DNA from 3 places in the Gordonia sp. NPDC003950 genome. Region 1 is predicted to be linked to each of the others. Evidence: riboswitches for the same ligand, from Rfam matches in the RefSeq annotation. Region 1 holds a riboswitch; each other region holds the start of a gene.
What was found. A riboswitch is a leader RNA that binds a small molecule or an ion and turns the genes downstream of it on or off. The one in region 1 is predicted to bind S-adenosylmethionine.

Region 1 (4,167 bases):
CGCCGCCACGGTCCGCGGCCGTGACGGCGACGACGGCGAGTGGTTCGAGGTCCTGCCCCGCACCGAGCTGCAGCCCGACACCCGGCATCGGTTCGTCATCGACCTGGACCGGCCGATGACCGAGGCACGGCTGGACATCTACCCCGACGGGGGCATGGCCCGGTTCAAGCTGTACGGACTGCTCACCGAGGAGTCCTACGCCGGGCTCATCGAGCAGTGGGAGCGCGGCGAGGCCTGAGGTCGAGTCTGTGCACTCCGGACCGGTGCGAGATCTGCGGATCAGGCGACGCGTCGGGCGGCACCGGTGAACGCCGGCAGCACGAGCTGACGGACCCGGTTCTCGGTCGCCGACCCGTCCAACGACACCAGGATCACCGCGTCGGCGACCTCGGCGGCGTAGATGTCGCGGATGAGGGTGACCAGCCCGCCGGGTGTGCCGATGTAGCGGACGGTACCGCCGTCGAGCTCGTCGGGGATACCCGCGACCGCCGCCCGTGCCGACGCGGCATTCGGGGCGATGGCCACCTCGACCTCCAGTGCCACACAGAAATTCGCGGTGTCCCGGGTGCCGGATCGCAGCACCGACCGCGCCCGCTGCGCGTCGCGAAGGGTCGGTCGACGCACCACGATCGGCACGTCGATGGCCGACACATCCCCGGCCAGTGCCACGCGCAGACCGGGGCGGCCGATGCTGATGCGGACGTCGGAGAGTTCGGCGGTCATGGCTGTGCCTTTCCGGGAGTAGTGCGGGTGAGTTCGGAGAGTGCGGTGACGAGCCGATCGACGTCGGCGGAATCGGTACCGAGACCGAAGCTCGCGCGGACCGCGCCGTCGGTGTGTCCGAGTCGGGCCAGCAGCGGATGCGCGCAGAACTTGCCGTCGCGCACGCCGATTCCGTGATGATCGCTGAGGTACTCGGCGACGGCGCGCGGCGTGTGTCCGTCGACGGAGAAGCCGGCGATGCCGACGCGATCGAGGTCGTCGGAGAAGATCCGCAGCGGCGTCACGTCGGCGACGCCGGCCAGTCCGGCGTCCAGACGGGCGCGCAGTTCCGCCTCATGCAGGCCGATCAGTTCGAATCCGAGATCGACGATGGCATCGCAGGCGGCGGCAATGGCGATGGCGCCCAACACATTCGGTGAGCCGGCCTCATGCCGCGCGGCACCCGAGTGCCAGGCGGTCGAGGCGCAGTTCTCGTCGGGTCCGTCGACGAGGCTCACCTGCGCCGACGCCCCGCCGCCGGCAAGGTACGGGTCGGCGGCGTCGAGCCAGTCGCTGCGACCGATGAGGACTCCGGATCCAAAGGGTGCGTAGAGCTTGTGGCCGGAAAAGACGAGGTAATCGATGCCGTGACTGACGATCGACACCGGTCGGTGTGCCACCAGTTGCGCGGCGTCGACGAGGATGCGGGCACCGTGGCGGTGGGCGATCGAGGCCAGCCGCGAGATGGGCAGCACCTCGCCGGTGACGTTGGATGCCGCGGTGACGGCGAGCAGGGCGGCCGGCGCCGCGGCGAGTTCGGCGTCGAGCGCGGCCAGGGTGTCCTCGAGGGTGTCGCACGCCGAGACGATGCGCGCGGTCCCGTTGTCACGGGACACCCACGGCAGCAGGTTCGCGTGGTGCTCGATGTCGAGAACGACGACGTCACCGGGGGTGCAGTGGGCGGCCAGGTTGATCGCGTCGGTGGTGTTGCGGGTGAAGACGACGGTGTCGTCGGTGCGGCCACGCACGAAACGTCGGACGGTGTCCCGGCACTGCTCGTAGCGGCGGGTGGTGACCTGCGACAGGTGGCCGGCGCCGCGGTGGACGCTGGCGTACTGACTCACCGACGCCGCGACGGCGTCGGCGACGGCGGTGAGGGCGGGCGCGCTGGCCGCGTAGTCGAAGTTGGCGTAGCGGATCTGATCACCGCTGGTCAGCGGGACGAGTTCGGCGGCACCGACGACCGAGGTCAGCGGTCCGATGGTCGACAGGTCGGCGGCATCGGACTGCACCGCGCAGTCGTTGCGGCAATCAGTGGTGGTGGCGACAGCAGTCATCGCAAAGGCTCCTTGGAATCCACGCTTGCCGTGCCCGGTCGGTACACGGCCAGGTCGTCACCCGGAGCACCCCACCGCGGAGGAGGGTTGCCGGCCAGCTAGCCGGGGCTTGTCGCTGGCACTCATGACCTGCACCAAGGGTGGCCTACGGCGCGCAAGGGTGTCAATTTTCACTCAGCGTGAGCGAAAGGCCGCGGCCCGTCGTCGCCTAAGTTGGTTGGGTGCCCGTCTCCGATACCCACGCCGCGTCACCGTTCGTCCTGTCGCGGCCGCACGGGACGGTGCGAGCGCGCGGCGTGCGGACGCGATTCGCCGACGCCGACGACGCCGCGACCCGGCTGCGCAGCGGCGCCGTCGATGCGGTCGTCGGGGCGGTGGCCTTCGATCCCTCGGCCCCGTCGGCGCTGTTCGAGCCGGTGACGCTGTCCCATGAACCGACTCCGCTCGCCGGGAGCCGACCACCGCGCCGGACGCTGATTTCGTCGGAGCAGATTCCCGATTCGGCCACCCATCGTGATCGGGTGCGTGCCGCGTTGTCGGCGATCGCCTCCGGCGCATTGGCGAAGGTCGTCCTCGCCAGAATGATTCGGGCTCAACTGGATTCGCCGGTCACGGTCGACGGGCTGCTGGCCGCACTCGCCGGCGGCAACAGCGAACACAACGCCTTTGCCGTCGACACCGGCACCTCGTGGCTGCTCGGCGCGAGCCCGGAACTGTTGCTGCGCAAGGACGGTCGCGAGGTGACGTGCCGGCCATACGCCGGTTCGGCGCCGCGCTCGGCCGATCCGGAGGCCGACCGGGAGTCCCGCGAGAAGCTCGCGGCGTCGGAGAAAGATCACCGCGAGCACGCGTTCGTCGTCGAGCACCTCCGGGATCGCTTGGCACCGTTGTGCCGCGAACTCGCGATCCCCGATGAGCCGCAGTTGTTGTCGACCGGCGAGATGTGGCATCTGGCGACCCCGATCCGGGCGATACTCGACGACGACGCCGTCGGCGCCCTGGATCTTGCGATCGCGCTGAGTCCGACACCGGCGGTCGGCGGCACACCGAGCGAGGTGGCCACGGAATTCATTCGCGCACACGAGGAACCGCGCGGGTTGTACGCCGGTGCGGTCGGGTGGGCCGACGCGGCCGGCAACGGCGAATGGATGGTGACCATCCGGTGCCTGGAACTCGAGCCCGACCTCCGTTCCTTCCGCAGCTGGGCGGGTGGCGGCATCGTCGCCGACTCCGACCCCGATGCCGAACTCGCCGAGACCACCGCGAAACTCCTAACGGTATTGCGGGCGTTGGGTATCGAGGACTGACTCGCCGCGTCGAGTGGGCGCCCTTTCCCGTCGAGTGGGCGCACTTTCCCGTCGAGTGGGTGCCCTTTCCCGTCGAGTGGGTGCCCTTTCCCGTCGAGTGGGCGCCCTTTCCCGCCTTGCATCGCGAGTTCTCGGGACACCCCGACGCGGCAGGTGAACTCCCGATTGTCGAGGGCGCGCACCGAGTCGGCATCGATGACGCCGTACCCGTCGAGATAGCCGGGTTCGTCATCCTCAGCGTCCCGGGTGGATTGGTCGGCGACCACGAAGATCGATGCGCGGGCGGCGGCACAGGTAGCGGCGGTGGGGCGCGGTGTTCGGGACCAGTACACAAACAGCTTGCTGCGGATCGGGCTGGGCGGACCCCGACTGGGCGGAACCCGGCTGGGCGGAGGCCAACTCTGTGCCGGCGACCACAGGTGCGTCGACTGGGATCGCAGGATATGCTGGATCCTCGCCCATGCCATCGTCAGTGCGAGCACCGCCAGGAACCACGTCGGAATCGCGTTGCTCCTCACACACCGGAGACCGACCGCCAATCGGTCCTGCCCCTGGGTCAACGCGATCAACGCATCGGCACGACGCTGCGCCATCGACCGCCGATCCGCTGACTGCGGCGAAGCCCTGGCTCGACGCCCGCCGGATACACCCGGAAGAGCACAGACGAGTTCACCTGAACCAGAACCACTTTCACGCACCTCGGCCCCACCCGGAACTCCCGGGTGGGGCCGTTGCATATCGACCGAGGCCAGCCGATCAGATCCACATCCACAGCCACTGACGGCTGCGCGGGTCGTAGCGACGCACGCGGCGACGACGCT
Region 2 (4,167 bases), on a different contig from region 1:
CGACGGAGTAACCGACGGCGTGGGGTCAGCGGTGGGCTCCGGCGTGGCCGGCGGCGTCGCGCTCCCGGTGGGCTCCGGCGTGGCCGGCGACGTGGCACTACCGGTGGGCTCCGGCGTGGTCGGCGGCGTCGTCTCGCCGGTTGTCACCGGCGTCGCCGGTGAGTCCGGCACCACCTCTCCCGGAGCGGACGTATCGCCGCCGTCGAGGCTCCCCTTCGTGCCGTCGGTCTGCGCGTCGCCGCTGCCTTGGGCCTCATCCTCGGTCTCCCCCGCCGACAGCGCGCTGACGCCGTACGACATCGCGGCCACCGGCGACGAGGACAGCGCCGCCGTCGACTGCGACGACGAGTCGGGGCCCCACGGCACCGTGGTGATGCCCTCGACGATCCGTTCAGCCCAGTACCGGACGAAGTTCACCGGCAGCAGCACGATGCTCGTCGCACTCGCCGCGAGCGCCACCACGCCCTGCTTGAACAGTGCCGAATCCCACTGCAGCACACCGTTGAGGGTGTCCTGGAAGTCGAACAGGTTGGGCAGGTAGGCGCCGTAACCGAGCTCGGGCAGCGGTGGCAGCCAGTCCATCACCCAGCGGATCGGGACCTGGAAGTCGGACAGGGTGATTCCGATGATGTCCGGGAACCGGAACCGGTACGGCAGCAGATCGGGCACCGACCAGTCGAGGCCCAGCGCGTCGACGAGGTTCTGCACGATGATGGCCGACGATGACGGCGACGAGATGGTGCACGTCTGCACATTCTCGAGGGTGCCGGTCTGCGTGCACGTCATCTCACCGTCGACCGGCCCCAAATCCCAGATCACGTAGTCGCCGGGGTATTGATACATGTGATACGGGTACTGATTGTGTTTGACCCAGTACCCGAAGAAGTCGTCGACGACGCCGATCGGGTCGTGCAGCACATCCGGTAGGTCGCAGATCGGATCGCCCTCGATGCAGTAGGTGGTCACCGGCAGGCCGCCGTAATCGGTGCCGCTACGCGGACCCGACATGGTCAGGCCGGGGATGACCCCGACGAGGGCCGATTCGATGCCCTGCCCCCACAGGGTTCCCACCATCCGGGGATCGGAGTAGAGCTCACCGGTGACCCTGCTCGAATCGATGACGGTACCGTCCTCGAGCGGGCGGTTCTGTCCGATGTCGGTGAGGACGTCGCCGGCGATTCGCGCGCCCTGGGAGTATCCGACGATCGCGACCTTCTTGGTTCCATCCGCATCGCATGCCTGCTGGTAATCGGCCACCGCCCGCTCGAGGTTCGCCGCACCCTCGGCCTCGCTGGCGTTGTAGCCGACCGAACCGAGGGGCCAGATGGTCGCCGAATACGGCACCTGAACGATCTCGTAACCTTGGGCTCCGTACCGCTGGTTGATGCCGAGCAGGTAGCTGTCGGGGTTCCACGTCCCGCCGACGACAAACACCGCACCGGGACCGGTGCACGTGTACGGACTGTCATCGGCGAGCGCCACCCCACGCCCCAGAAATGTCGCCGTCACCAGCGATGCCGCCACCGCGCCCACGCCGACCGTGAGAGCTGCGAGTCGAATGCGACGTCGGTCCCCGAACCCTGCCATAGCGTGCAGCGTAGGCCGATGTCCAGTAGTGGATATCGAAAACCGGCCTCACGATCCACAATTCCTCCGGCCGGAGGACACCACCGCGCTCTCGAGCGCACCGCGCGGTGCCGTTTCGATGGCCACTGCGCCCGCCACCGTTCCAACCATCGTGAGCAGGAGGGTTATCAGCCCGGCGTGGCCGTGCTATATCCTTGTCGCCAGGTCATGAGCATCAGCGACAAGCCCCGGCTTGCTGATCGGCAACCCTCCAACCGCGGTGGGGTGCTCCGGGTGATGACCGGGTTGTGGGACGCAGTGCGTCCCCGGCAAGCGCGGGTCCGAAGGTCGGACCCCATCAGGGTTCCAGTAACCCTGCCGACCGTAGAAAGTGATCTATTTCCATGTCTGACGCAGCCAACGACGGCACCGTGAATCCTGTGGACACCTGGAGCTTCGAGACCAAACAGATCCATGCGGGTCAGAGCGCCGACGCCACCACCAACGCTCGCGCGCTGCCGATCTACCAGACCACGTCGTACACCTTCAACGACACCACCCACGCCGCCAACCTGTTCGGGCTGGCCGAGCCGGGCAACATCTACACCCGCATCATGAACCCGACCCAGGACGTCGTCGAGCAGCGCCTGGCCGCTCTCGAGGGCGGTGTCGCCGCACTTCTCGTCGCGTCGGGGCAGGCCGCCGAGACCTACGCCATCCTCAACATCGTCGAGAACGGCGGGCACGTGGTGTCGAGCCCGCGGCTCTACGGCGGCACCTTCAACCTCTTCCACTACACGCTGCCCAAGCTCGGCGTCGAGGTCTCCTTCGTCGAGGACCCGGAAGACCTCGAGTCGTGGCAGGCCGCCGTGCGGCCCAACACCCGGGCCTTCTACGGCGAGTCGATCTCGAACCCGAACAACGAGATCCTGGACATCGCAGGCATTTCCGAGGTCGCGCACCGCAACGGTGTGCCGCTGATCGTCGACAACACCGTCGCCACCCCGTACCTGCTCAACCCGCTGGCGCACGGCGCCGACATCGTCGTGCACTCGGCGACGAAGTACATCGGTGGACACGGCACCGCGATCGGCGGCGTGATCATCGACGGCGGTACCTTCGACTGGCGGGTGCAGCGTGACGGGGTCGACCTGTTCCCCGGCTTCACCACCCCCGACCCGAGCTACCACGGCGCGGTGTTCGCCGATCTCGGCGCGCCCGCCTACGCCCTCAAGGCCCGCGTGCAGTTGCTGCGTGACACCGGTGCGGCGATCTCGCCGTTCAACGCCTTCCTGCTCGCCCAGGGCCTGGAAACCCTGAGCCTGCGCATCGAACGGCACGTCGCCAACGCACAGCGCGTCGCCGAGTTCCTCAACGACCATCCGCAGGTCTCCTCGGTCGCCTACGCCGGCCTGTCGTCGTCGCCGTGGTACGCGCGCGGACAGCAACTGGCACCCAAGGGCCAGGGCGCGATCATCGGCTTCGAGATCGTCGGCGGTGTCGACGCGGGCAAGCGTTTCGTGGAGGCCCTGACGCTGCACAGCCACGTCGCCAACATCGGTGATGTGCGTTCGCTGGTCATCCATCCCGCCTCGACCACCCACAGTCAGCTCACCCCCGAGGAGCAGCTGGCCGCGGGTGTGAACCCCGGTCTGGTCCGCCTGGCCGTCGGCATCGAGGGCATCGACGACATCCTGGCCGACCTCGCCCAGGGTTTCGCCGCCGCACAGTAATTCGGACTCGAGACAGGAGCACACACCCCGTGTCGGTGAGCATCGACCCCCAGGCCTCCGCGGCGCATCAACCCGAGTGGGAGCAGGTCCCCGACGGGCAGATGGTCCGCATGCGGGTGGGGTCGTTGGCTCTGGACAACGGGGAGGTGCTCGACGACGTCACCCTGGCGTTCCAGCGCTGGGGGACGTTGTCACCCGAACGCGACAATGTGGTCCTCACCCTGCATGCGCTGACCGGTGATTCCCATGTCACCGGACCCGCGACCGACGAGCAGCCCTCCCCCGGATGGTGGGACGGCCTGATCGGTCCGGGTGCGGCGATCGACACCGACGAATGGTGTGTGATCTCGGCGAACGTGCTCGGCGGGTGCCGCGGTTCGACCGGTCCGTCCTCGCCGGATCCCCAAGGGCGGCCATGGGGTTCACGCTTCCCGCAGATCACCGTGCTCGATCAGGTGCGGGCCGAGGCCACCCTCCTCGAGGCGCTCGACATCCGCAGCATCGGTGCGGTTCTCGGCGGCTCGATGGGTGGGGCCCGTGCGCTCGAGTGGGCCATCACCTACCCCGACAAGGTGCGTACCGCGCTGGTGCTCGCGGTCGGTGCCCGCGCCACCGCCGATCAGATCGGCACGCAGACAACACAGATCGCGGCGATCACGGCCGACCCGGACTGGCAGGGCGGCAACTATCACGGCACCGGCCGTTCACCGATGATCGGCATGGGGATCGCGCGTCGTATCGCGCATCTGACCTATCGACATGAACTGGAACTCGACGAGCGGTTCGGCGATTCTGCACAGGATGGTGAAAACCCCTTGCGCGGTGGGCGATACGCGATCGCGAGCTACCTCGAGCACCAGGCGGACAA
Region 3 (4,167 bases), on a different contig from region 1:
GATCGCCGGCAGCAGTGCGCGCCGCACCGCGGCGTCGGCGAGGACACCACGGGATACGTTGGGCTGCAACCCGAACGGTACACCCGGGTTCACCGCGGTGAGGACCTGTCCACCGGCCGCGGTGATCTGCGGCTTGTCGTTGGGCAGGGCGTCGCTGATCGCGTCGAGCTGCCCGGAGGCGAGCGATCCGGTGCGCACCCCGGACTCCCCGATCACCGTGAAGTCGATGCCGTCGACGTAGGCGTCACCGGCGTGACCGAATACCGACGATCCCCAGCGGTATCCGGTGCGTTTGCGCAGTGACGCCGACTTGCCTTGCGCCCAGCCCGAATACACGAACGGTCCTGATCCGATGTTGGTGCCCTGGCACCTCTCCTCCGGCGTTGCGGCGACGGTGGTGTCGGACTGAATCCCCAACTGTGGAGTCGAGGTGGCCTGCAGGAACTGCGCATTGGGGGCACCGAACGCCACCCGCGCGGTCAGCGGAGCGACGACGGTGGTGCCGGCGTATCCGCCGAGGTAGGTCGCCGCCAACGGTGCCTTGGCCGCGCCGAGCGGCCCGACGATGGCGTCGAAGTTCTCCTTGACGGATTCGGCGGTGAGCGGGGTGCCGTCGCTGAAGGTGACACCGGGCTTGAGGTGGAAGGTGAAGGTCCGCGCATCCGGGCTCACCTCCCAGCTCTGGGCGAGCCAGGGCTTGAGTTTGCCATCACCCGGGTCCTGATCGGTGAGTGAATCGACGACCTGCCGGGTGACATAGATCGTCTGGTTGGTGCCGCTCTGGGCCGGGTCCGAGCATGTGGGGGCGTCGGAGAGTCCGTAGCGCAGGGTGCCTCCCGGCACCGGCGGTCCGGCGTCGTCGGAGCCCGAGGACCCAGAACCGCAGGCGGTGAGCACACCGGCCACGGCCACCACGGCGAGTGTGGAGACGGCCGGTTTCGCAGTGACAGCGATGCGCTTCATCAGATCAGCCCCCACGCCTTGGCGAGCAGCTCATGCGACCTCAGCCGGTCAGCATGGTCATGGGTGACCGAGGTGATGACGAGTTCGTCGGCGTCGGTGAGGCGCCCGAGTGCAGCGAGCCGCTGCACGACGGTGTCGGGTGAGCCGACGAACTGGGTCTCGAGCCGATCGGCGACCAGTGCCAGCTCGTCGGCGGGCAGCGGCTGCGCCGTCGCCGGGTCGGGGTACTCGATGGCGCCGTGGCCGGTGCGGATGCTGTGCACCCACCGCCCGTAGCCGTTGGCCAGATGCCGCGCGGTGTCGTCGTCGTCGGCCACCACCACGTCGGCGGACACCACCACATAGGGTTCGTCCAACACCGACGACGGGCGGAACGCCTGCCGGTACGCCGCGACCGCTTCGCGGGTGGTGCCGGGGCTGACGTGGTAGTTGGCCGCGAACGGGAGTCCGCGGGCACCGGCGACGTGAGCGCTCTGCCCCTTGCTGCTGCCGAAGATCCACACCTGCACGTCGGCTCCCTCACCCGGAACCGCATGCAGCTGCTGACCCGACGGACTGGTGTAGGTGCCGTCGAGGAGCGACAGGATGTCGTCGACCTGCTCGTCGAAGTGCGGTGGCTGCGCACCCGGCTGCGTCAACACCTCGAAGCTGCGTGCGAGAGGCGAATGTGCCAGTAGCGCAGTCACATCGACAGGTTCAGGGATCACCACCCCGTCGACGAGCCGACTCGCGCTCGGTGCGGGAATCGCGACCGGGCCCGCGGGTGTTGCCACCGCCTCAGCGCGTCGCTGTCCGGATCGGCCGAGCCCCAGATCGATTCGGCCCGGGTGGAACACGTCGAGCATCCCGAAGGACTCGGCCACCGACACCGCCGTCGTCTGCCCGACCTGCACCGCCGCCGACCCGACGCGGATCGATCGGGTCGCGGCCGCGATCTGACCGATGAGCAACGCCGGCACCGAACTCGCGACGGCCGCGAAATGGTGTTCGGCCACCCAGTAGCGGTGGTACCCCCACTGCTCGGCGTGCTGCGCAAGATTGATCGTATTGTGCAGCGCAGCAGCAGGATCGGCACCCTCGCTGATCGGTGCGAGATCGAGCACCGACAGCGGGGCATGGTCACGAAACGTCACGGGGGTCTCCCATCGATCCCGGCGTTAGCACCCTGGGGCGGGTTGCTGCGACGTCGACGAGCCGGGTCTCTCGGTCGCTCCAGATGGTCGATTCACCGTAGGCCCGTGATGTTGAGACAGGCAAAGAGAATGTCGAGACGGGCGCCGTCCACGCCCGAATGCGGCGACGATTATCTCGCGCCGAAGAATTTAAATCGGCCTCGCCACCGGTTGCTCGATGGGCTATCGTCGGTTGTGCGACTGGCGCAGCCGGAGTCCACCGGCAAGGAGCACCGTTTCCCGACATCGTCCGCCTGGGTGTCGATTCCATACCAGAAGGAAACGTGCCATGACCCAGCGCGTACCGGTTACCGGCGGCAGGACCCGCCGGCACCATGTCGTCATCATCGGATCGGGGTTCGGCGGGCTGGCCGCCGCTCGTCGACTCGAGCATGCCGACGTCGACATCACCCTGATTGCACGCACGACTCATCATCTGTTCCAGCCGTTGCTGTACCAGGTCGCCACCGGGGTGATCTCACAGGGCCAGATCGCACCGCCGGTGCGGGTGATTCTTCGCAACCAACGGAATGTGACGGTGGCCCTGGGCGATGTCGAGGCCATCGACCTGGAGAATCGTGCGGTGACCTCGCGCATGCTCGGACGTGTCACCACCACTCGGTACGACAGTCTGATCATTGCCGCCGGTGCGGGCCAATCCTATTTCGGCAACGACCATTTCGCGGAGTTCGCGCCGGGCCTCAAGACCGTCGACGACGCACTCGAGTTGCGCGGCCGCATCCTCGGGGCGTTCGAGCAGGCCGAACTGTCCACCGACCCGATCGAGCGTGATCGCCTGCTGACGTTCGTGGTGATCGGAGCCGGGGCCACCGGGGTCGAGATGGCCGGTCAGATCGCGGAGATGGCCGGCACGACGCTGCGCGGCGCCTTCCGGTCCATCGACTCGACGCAGGCCAAGGTGATCCTGCTCGACGCCGCACCGGCGGTGTTGCCGCCGTTCGGTGAACGGTTGGGTTCCCGGGCCGAGAAGCATTTGCGCGCACTGGGAGTCGATGTGCAACTCGGTGCGATGGTCGTGGACATGGACTACGACGGACTCGTGGTGCGCCATGCCGACGGTTCGACGCGTCGCATCGAGAGTCAGTGCAAGGTGTGGTCGGCGGGGGTTGCGGCCAGTCCGCTCGGCCGACAGCTCGCCGAGCAGTGCGGGGTGGAACTCGACCGCGCGGGTCGGGTGCGCGTCGAACCCGACCTGACCATCCCCGGCCATGCCGAGGTGTTCGTGATCGGTGACATGATGGCCGTCGACGGCGTCCCCGGTCAGGCCCCGGCCGCCAATCAGTCCGGGCGGTACGCCGCCGACGCCGTCGTCGCCCGGATCAATGGCACCTACCGCGACCGAAAGCCGTTCGCCTACTGGGACAAGGGGTCGATGGCGACCGTCGCCCGGCACTGCGCGGTCGCACGGGTACCCATCCCGGGCACCTCACGGGCCGTCGAGTTCTCCGGCTTCTTCGCCTGGCTGGGGTGGCTGTTCCTGCATTTGCTGTACCTGGTGGGATTCCGCAATCGGTTCATCACGTTCATCGACTGGACCCTGGCCTTCACCTCCCGCAACCGTGATCAGTTGGCGGTCACCGAGCAACAGGTGTTCGCGCGGGCGGCGATCGATCGGCTGTCACACGACCTCGCGGCCTGATCTCTCAGGTGATGGAGCCCATCGCGCGGTCCGCGGTGGGTGCCGAGAGGTAATCGAGGACCGGCAGCACCGTCCGCAGGGCGGCGGGAGCAATGCGTTCGGGCCGGTGGGTGATCGCCCGGACGATCCAATTCGCCGCCTCGTCCACCGACAGTGCCGCCACATCGTCGTATTCGGTTGTCGGCGAGATCATCTCGGTCCGCACCAGCGGATAGTAGATACTGGTGGCACGCACTCCGGGATGGGGTCGTTCGGCGTTGAGACTGCGGCCGAATATCGACAGCGCATTCTTCGACGCCGCGTAGGCGGAGAACCGCGGGAAGGTTCCGGCCATCAGTCCCCACGTGCAGACGTTGACGATCTGGCCGTGAC

Region 2: linked by a shared signal. The riboswitch ahead of ACWETB_RS09820 (bifunctional o-acetylhomoserine/o-acetylserine sulfhydrylase) and the one ahead of ACWETB_RS17340 (aminotransferase class V-fold PLP-dependent enzyme) in region 1 are both predicted to bind S-adenosylmethionine.
Region 3: linked by a shared signal. The riboswitch ahead of ACWETB_RS02445 (LLM class flavin-dependent oxidoreductase) and the one ahead of ACWETB_RS17340 (aminotransferase class V-fold PLP-dependent enzyme) in region 1 are both predicted to bind S-adenosylmethionine.

Annotation. Positions count from the first base shown of each region.
Region 1 covers NZ_JBSGIT010000020.1:20,662-24,828, forward strand. Annotated here, with positions in the region: gene alc (allantoicase) at 1-238, shown strand, start outside; gene ACWETB_RS17335 (hypothetical protein) at 280-723, opposite strand; gene ACWETB_RS17340 (aminotransferase class V-fold PLP-dependent enzyme) at 720-2,039, opposite strand; SAM riboswitch class IV at 2,056-2,169, opposite strand; gene ACWETB_RS17345 (isochorismate synthase) at 2,261-3,346, shown strand.
Region 2 covers NZ_JBSGIT010000009.1:45,826-49,992, forward strand. Annotated here, with positions in the region: gene ACWETB_RS09815 (cutinase family protein) at 1-1,587, opposite strand, end outside; SAM riboswitch class IV at 1,791-1,908, shown strand; gene ACWETB_RS09820 (bifunctional o-acetylhomoserine/o-acetylserine sulfhydrylase) at 1,971-3,299, shown strand; gene metX (homoserine O-acetyltransferase MetX) at 3,329-4,167, shown strand, end outside.
Region 3 covers NZ_JBSGIT010000002.1:156,264-160,430, forward strand. Annotated here, with positions in the region: gene ACWETB_RS02440 (ABC transporter substrate-binding protein) at 1-963, opposite strand, end outside; gene ACWETB_RS02445 (LLM class flavin-dependent oxidoreductase) at 963-2,096, opposite strand; SAM riboswitch class I at 2,103-2,186, opposite strand; ZMP/ZTP riboswitch at 2,323-2,402, shown strand; gene ACWETB_RS02450 (NAD(P)/FAD-dependent oxidoreductase) at 2,425-3,795, shown strand; gene ACWETB_RS02455 (SDR family NAD(P)-dependent oxidoreductase) at 3,800-4,167, opposite strand, start outside.